2 regions of the Streptomyces sp. TLI_053 genome follow, and region 2 is predicted to be linked to the other one. Evidence: riboswitches for the same ligand, from Rfam matches in the RefSeq annotation. Region 2 holds a riboswitch; the other holds the start of a gene.
The links. A riboswitch is a leader RNA that binds a small molecule or an ion and turns the genes downstream of it on or off. The one in region 2 is predicted to bind FMN.

Region 1: it holds a riboswitch for FMN, as region 2 does, so the genes downstream of both, BLU95_RS32515 (riboflavin synthase) here and ribB (3,4-dihydroxy-2-butanone-4-phosphate synthase) in region 2, are expected to answer to the same signal.

What each region holds. Positions count from the first base shown of each region.
Region 1 covers NZ_LT629775.1:7,761,044-7,764,455, forward strand. Annotated here, with positions in the region: gene BLU95_RS32500 (MSMEG_1061 family FMN-dependent PPOX-type flavoprotein) at 1-58, opposite strand, end outside; gene BLU95_RS32505 (antibiotic biosynthesis monooxygenase family protein) at 187-492, shown strand; gene BLU95_RS32510 (SCO4226 family nickel-binding protein) at 786-1,034, opposite strand; FMN riboswitch at 1,451-1,578, shown strand; gene BLU95_RS32515 (riboflavin synthase) at 1,799-2,557, shown strand; gene BLU95_RS32520 (nicotinamide mononucleotide transporter family protein) at 2,554-3,210, shown strand; gene BLU95_RS32525 (bifunctional 3,4-dihydroxy-2-butanone-4-phosphate synthase/GTP cyclohydrolase II) at 3,207-3,412, shown strand, end outside.
Region 2 covers NZ_LT629775.1:7,464,822-7,468,233, reverse strand. Annotated here, with positions in the region: gene BLU95_RS31275 (ATP-grasp domain-containing protein) at 1-364, opposite strand, end outside; gene BLU95_RS31270 (phosphopantetheine-binding protein) at 368-610, opposite strand; partial or broken gene ribB (3,4-dihydroxy-2-butanone-4-phosphate synthase) at 901-1,569, opposite strand; FMN riboswitch at 1,717-1,847, opposite strand; gene BLU95_RS31260 (ribonuclease FAU-1 family protein) at 2,204-2,890, shown strand; gene BLU95_RS31255 (zinc-dependent alcohol dehydrogenase) at 3,105-3,412, shown strand, end outside.

The DNA of each region.
Region 1 (3,412 bases), 300 kb from region 2:
CGGTGGGCCGATCCGGCCCGGGGGTTGACGGAACGACGGTCTCCGGTGTGCTGGTCATACCGATGAAGGTAGCCGTGGCCGAGTCCGAGCGGCCGTCCGCCGCCCGGAAATCCTGCCCGAACCCCTCGCAACTAGCGATTTCGCGTCGATAATGGGGCCAGGACGCTTTCGGGGCAGGTGGTCGCGGTGATCATCAGAATCTGGGCCGGCCAGGTCATGGCCGGGCACATCGAGGAGTTCTGCGAGGTGCTGACCAGCAGGGTGCTGCCACAACTCGGGCGCACCGACGGCTGTCTCGGCGGCGAGCTGCTGCGCTCCGTCACCGAGGGCGGGCACCGGGTGCTCGTGGTCAGCCGGTGGCGCGACGAGGCGGCACTGCTCGGCTACGCGGGGCCGATGTGGCGGATCCGGCCGGTCTGGTCGGAGGGCGAACTCCGGTACCTGGCCCACCCGCCGGAGGTCACCCACTTCACGCCGGTCCCCGCATCCTGACCCGGTCTGCTCCGCCGAATTCCACCGTCGGGCCTCCGTCGAGCCGCCGTCGAGCCCCGCCGCCCGGCCGGGTTCGGCGGCCGGGCAATTGGGCGGCCGAACAACAGCTATTGGTCAAGTGACCAACTATGCAGTTGGGCAACTGCCCAATGGGGTGATCGGCCAGTTGGGCAGCCGACCAAGAGTGTAGTTGGGCGGCCGCACAACAGGATGGCCGATTAATTGGGTAGGAGGCCAATAAGGTGCTTGGGCAAGCGGCCAACCGGCAATTGGCCAGCTGTACAGCCGAGCGGTCAGACGATCAGCGGAACGGGGTGCACCTCGGCCGCCGGATGCCCGGTGCGCTCGTGGATCCGCTGCACGGCCTCCTTCGACGGAGCCTCGGACAGGCAGTAGACGTGGCCCGACTCCGGATCGGCCCAGGCCTGCTCGAAGGTCACGCCCTCCTCGGCCTGGATCGCCAGGTCCGCCTGGTGAGCCATTCGCAACTGCTCCTCGGTGATGCCGGCCATCCCGTGGTGGACGTCCATGAACTTGGCCATAGCTCCCGCACCTCCCGCGGTCGCCCGCGACGGCGGGTGTCGCCGCCCCGGTACCACCAGCCTGCGCCCGACGCACCCCGGGCCGCCACCGGACACCCGGTCGACGCCGCGGCATGCGCCAGCCGATGCCCCGGTGCTCGCGGGACGACGTCCCGGACGACGCCCCGAGGCGCCCCCGCCGGACAGTTCCGGACTCCCGTGGCCAGGTCGTCGAATGCGCCACCGACAACCCCGCTCCACCCCGACCACCCCCGCAGCGCCCCACCCCGCCCCGCCCGACGGCGACGGCGACAGCGGCGCTCCGGCAACCCCGTGCCGCCATTCCCCGGGGCCGAGTGAAAGAGGCCACAGTGGACACCTCTCCCTTGCTCCGCGCGGATCATGGCAGAATGACGGCAGAAGTAGCAGTGACGTTCAGCGCACTCCGGGGTCGGTGAAAATCCGAACCGGCGGTTACAGTCCGCGACCCGTCCGCAGCCAGCGGCCGGTTGACCAGGTGAAATTCCTGGACCGACGGTTAAAGTCCGGATGGGAGGCGTGCGCGGCGGACGAGTGAGCAGGGCCCGTGGTCCCCCGGTGGACCTCGGGAGGCGGTGTGCGGCGACGAACGGGGATCTCCTCGTTCCGGCGCCCGGTTCGGCGGCAGCCCGGCAACGGGTCCCGTTGTCGTCCGGCGGCCCGCGTACCCCCGTGCCCACACGTGTCCGTGTCCCTCTCCCGTGCCACACCCCGGAGTCCGCGCCCCAAGCGCGAGGAGAACCCGGGTGTTCACCGGCATCATCGAAGAGCTCGGCGAGGTCGTGTCGATCGAGGAGATCGGCGAATCCTCGCGTATCCGTCTGCGCGGCCCGGTGGTCTGCGAGGGCGCGCGGCACGGCGACTCCATCGCGGTCAACGGCGTCTGCCTGACCGTCGTCGACACCCCCGAGGAACTCGCTCTCGGCACTGGTGAGTTCAGTGCCGATGTGATGGCCGAGACGCTCCACCGTTCCAGCCTGGGCGAGTTGAAGCCCGGCGGGCGGGTCAACCTGGAGCGCGCGATGGCGCTCGGAGCCCGACTCGGAGGGCATCTGGTGCAGGGTCATGTCGACGCCACCGGGCGGCTGTTGAGTCGCGAACCGGGGGAACGCGACGCGGCCGGCGAGCTCCGCTGGGAGGTGCTGCGGTTCTCGCTGCCCGACTCCGTCTCGCGCTACCTGGTGGAGAAGGGCTCGATCACCGTCGACGGCGTCAGCCTCACCGTGGTCGAGGCCGCCCGCGACAGCTTCACCGTCAGCCTCATCCCGGCCACCCTCGCGCTGACCACCCTCGGCACCAGGGCCGTCGGCGAGAGCGTCAACCTGGAGGTCGACGTCCTCGCCAAGTACGTCGAGCGGCTGCTGGAGGCCCGCACCCTCCCGCCCCTGCCCGGAGTCGACGCACCCCACGCGGCCAACGCCGTGGACGCGACGAATGGGACGAACGCGACGAACGCGACGAACTCGGCGGACCCGGCCGACGACACCCCGGGGGAGCAGCGGTGAACTGGCTCAACGGCACCGTTCACCTGCTCGGCCAGGACGTCTACCGCTCCGACATCATCGGCAACCTGCTCGGCCTCGCCGCCCTGGCCCTCGGCTGGCAGCGCTCCCGGCTGACCTGGCCGGTCCAACTGCTCTCCGGCCTGGTCCTGGTCGGCGCCTACTGGAGCGCCCATCTCAGCGGAGGCGTCGGCAAGCAGATAGTCGTGATCACGGCCGCCGTGTGGGGCTGGACCCGATGGCAGCGCGCCGCGCGGGGCGACGGTGGCGGCAACGGCGACATCGCCGTCCGCTTCGCCACCGGCCGCGAGCGCGCCGTACTGATCGGCGGCACCGCGCTCGGCACCCTGGCGGTCGGCACGCTCTTCACCGCCGTCCCGCAACTGTCCTGGGACGCCTGGCCGGACGCCTACATCTTCGTCGGCACCCTGGCCGCGATGGTCGCCCAGGCCCGCGGCTGGGTCGAGTTCTGGTTCGCCTGGATCGCCGTCGACCTGGTCGGCGTGCCGCTCGCCTTCAACAACGGCCTGGTCTTCTCCGGCTTCACCTACTCCGTGTACTTCGTCCTGGTCCTGCTCGGCCTGCGCGCCTGGTGGCTCCGCGGCCGCACCGCACACTCCGTGACCGACCCCGTCCTCCAGGGAGCCTCCGCATGACCGAGAACCCCGCCCCGCGTCCGGCAGAGAACCCCGTCGCGATCCCGCCCGGAGGCCCCGTCGCGACCCCGGTCGGCGAGTTCGTCCTCGACCCGGTCGAGCGGGCCGTCGCCGACATCGCGCTCGGCCGCGCCGTGATCGTCGTGGACGACGAGGACCGCGAGAACGAGGGCGACATCGTCTTCGCCGCCTCCGCCGCCAC
Region 2 (3,412 bases):
GCACACTGTCCACCCCCGCCTCCCGCAGCCGTCGGCGCTGCGCCGCCTTGTCGGTCAACACCCGGACGGTCTCCGGGGTGTTGAACGGCAGGCCGAGCAGTCCGGCGAGCCGGGCGGTGTCGGCGAGCATCCGTTCGCTGAACGTCAGGATGCCCGCGGCCCCGTACTCGCGCAGCCGGGCGGCGGCGGCCCCGTCACCTTCGGCCAGCGTGACGACGCCCGCGCAGTTCTCCTCGAACAGCGGGCCGACCTGCCGGGCGTGGTCGGAGTCGGCCAGCGCGACCAGTACCGGAGCCGTGCGCCCCAGGGCGATCACCTCGCGCGGCGAGGCCGAGCCCTGGTCGTAGACGACGACGATGGCCATCGCTCAGGCGCGATCGAAGAGTCGTGGGTCCTCGACGGCCTCGGCGAGCTGCCGGAGGGTGCTGCGGCGCAGCACCGCCGACCGGGGCATGTCCAGACCGGACTCGATGGCCCGGGTGGAAATCGCGAGGGCCAGCAGGGAATCCCCGCCGAGATCGAAGAAATCGGCGTCCAGGTCGTCGACCGGCGTGCCGAGGACTTCTTCCCAAATAATTCTGAGTGTTTCCGTGGTGCTGGTGTCGGACATACCAGGCCTCTCCCCGTCGGCGTGCATCCGTGAATCGATTATTGGAGCAGGGTTGCGGAACTGTCAATTCCGGGAAAACAGCCGGTTAACCGGAGCCGGTGCCGGAATTCCTGCGGGCAGGGCGAATCACGGCACCGCCCCGGAAATGGAATTCCCGGCGGAACCGCCCCCCTGCGGCCGGTTTCCCGGCGGAATCAGCCGGCGGCCACCGCGACCGCCGTCCGTGCCGCTCCGGCCGGGACCGCCGCCCCGGCCGCACCCTCCGGGACCGCCGCCCCGGCCGCACCGCCCGCGGTGCGCAGGTACTCGATCAGGTCGGCGATGGAGATCAGCGCCAGGCCGTGCCGGCCGGCGAACTCGCGCAGCTCCGGCAGTCTGGCCATGGCACCGTCGGCCATCGCGATCTCGCAGATCGCCGCCGCCGGACGCAGGCCGGCCAGCCGGCACAGGTCCACCCCGGCCTCGGTGTGACCGGCCCGCGCCGGCACACCGCCGTCGACCGCCCGCAGCGGAAAGACGTGGCCCGGGCGCACCAGCTCGGCCGGGCGGGTGCCCGGCTCGGCCAGCAGCCGCAGGGTCAGCGCCCGGTCGGCCGCCGAGATGCCGGTGCTGATGCCGGCCGCGGCGTCGACCGAGACGGTGAAGGCGGTGCGGTGGTGCTCGGTGTTTTCACGGACCATCTGGTCCAGTTCCAGCCGGTCGAGGTCGGCGCCGGTCATCGGGGCGCAGAGCAGTCCGCGGCATTCGGTCATGGCGAAGGCGACCAGCTCGGTGGTGGCGAGCTCGGCGGCGAAGACCAGGTCGCCCTCGTTCTCGCGGCTCTCGTCGTCGACGACGACGACCGCCCGGCCGGCCGCGATCTGCGCGACCGCGTACTCGACGGAGTCGAACGGCTGCTCGGTGTCGCCGGCCGCGTACGAGGTCGCGTCGGCGGTGGTCGTGCCCGTGGTGTGGCCCATCGGAACTCTCCTCGCGCTCGGGGCGCGGACTTCCGGGGCTGCTGGAGCATGGGCGTGCAGGGGCGGTCGTCGACCGCATTCCGGTGGAAGCGGCCCGCGACCGACCGGCCGACGGGAATCCCCCCGGCCGTCGGAAAAACCTGCCCGCCGCGCACTGCCTCCCTTCCGGACTTTAACCGTCGGTCCAGGAGTTTCACCTGGTCAACCGGCCGCTGGCGGCGGACGGGTCGCGGACTGTAACCGCCGGTTCGGAATTTCACCGACCCCGGAGTGCGCAAACGTCTTGAACAACGCCCGTCAACCTCGCACACTTGCCGCGATCTTGACAAGACGTCGGTGAACGGGTGGAGCCGTGGGCTGCATCACACGCCGAACCGGGGGTTCCCGACCCCGCCGTTCGGCGGGCATTGCCAATGCCGTCCGAGCGTGCTTAAGATCCGGACCGCCGATGCCTACCCACGAGTAGTGACCCCCGTTCGACCTGCGTCGAACCACTGGGGACGGGGTCCGAGGGGCGGGCGTTCGGCACTCCGGCGGGGGCCGGAGTCTCGCCGCCCGCGTTCCGGGGGCGGCATTGCGAAACGGGGGCAAGACGTTCATGCACGATCCTTCGAGGAGTCCGGGGCGCTCCGCCGTGTCCGTCGGCGACGAACCCGGCGCAGGCGCGGCCGGGCCGGCGAACGACCTCGGCGCAGCCGTTCCGACGGCCGTCCCGGTCTCCGAACCCGTCTCCGCAGGCACCTTGTTGACGCCGGGTCAGGTGGTGCTGCGGCGGGAGATCCTCGACGGACGGGTCTGGCTGAGCCACCCCGTCCGGGTCGTCGCCCACGAACCCGACCTGCTCGCCGTGTACCTGGCCCACGACACCCGGCTCTCCTTCGGCGAGGGCGAGTTCAGCTGGGGACCGCACGGCTGGAGCACCGTCGCCGACCGCTGGCGCAGCCCCGGTGTCCTGCAGCTGCAGCGCCCCGGCGAGGCCTACGCCGTCTGGGCCTTCCGCGACCCGGAGACCGACGAGCTCTCCGGCTGGTACGTCAACTTCCAGGACCCGTACCGGATCACCGACGAGGGCGTCGACACCCTCGACCACGAGCTCGACCTCTGGATCCCGGCCGACGGCGGCCCGTACCGCTGGAAGGACGTCGAGGCCTTCGAGGAGCGCGCCCGCACCGGCGGCTTCACTCCCGAACAGGCCGCCGCCGTCCGTGCCGAGGCCGCGGCGCTCGCCGCCCGGATCGACCGCGGCGACACCTGGTGGACCGAGCGGTGGACGCACTGGCGACCCGCCGCGCAGTGGACCGCTCCCCCTCCCCCGGCCTGAGCCGACCCCCCGCCGTCCGGGCGGTCCACCCGACCGACCGGCCCGTCGGGGCGCCACCCGTGCCCCGGCGGCGCGACCGCACGGCGCCACCCGCACCGCGGCACCCCCGTGCCCGCGGCGGCCCGCACCGCGGCAGTCGCACCGCAGCAGCCGACACCGCTGCACCACCGCAGTACCGCACCGCAGCACCACAGCACCGCGAAAGGAACGACCGATGCGCATAGCCCTGGTGACCTCCCCCGGCTCCGTCGAGATCCGCGAGACCCCGCGCCCCGAGATCGGCGAGGACGACGTGCTCGTCCGGATCGCCGCCTGCGGGCTGTGCACCATGGAGGCCAAGCTCTACACCGGCGCCATGCCCGTCTACCCCGTGGCCGCCGGCCACGAGGTCTCCGGCCGGGTCGAGCAGGTAGGTGCGCGCGCCGCCGCACTGGAGGACGCCCCCGCCGTCGGCGATCTGGTCACCGTGGACCTGCTGACCCGCTGCGGCACCTGCCGCCACTGCCGCTCCGGCAACAGCGC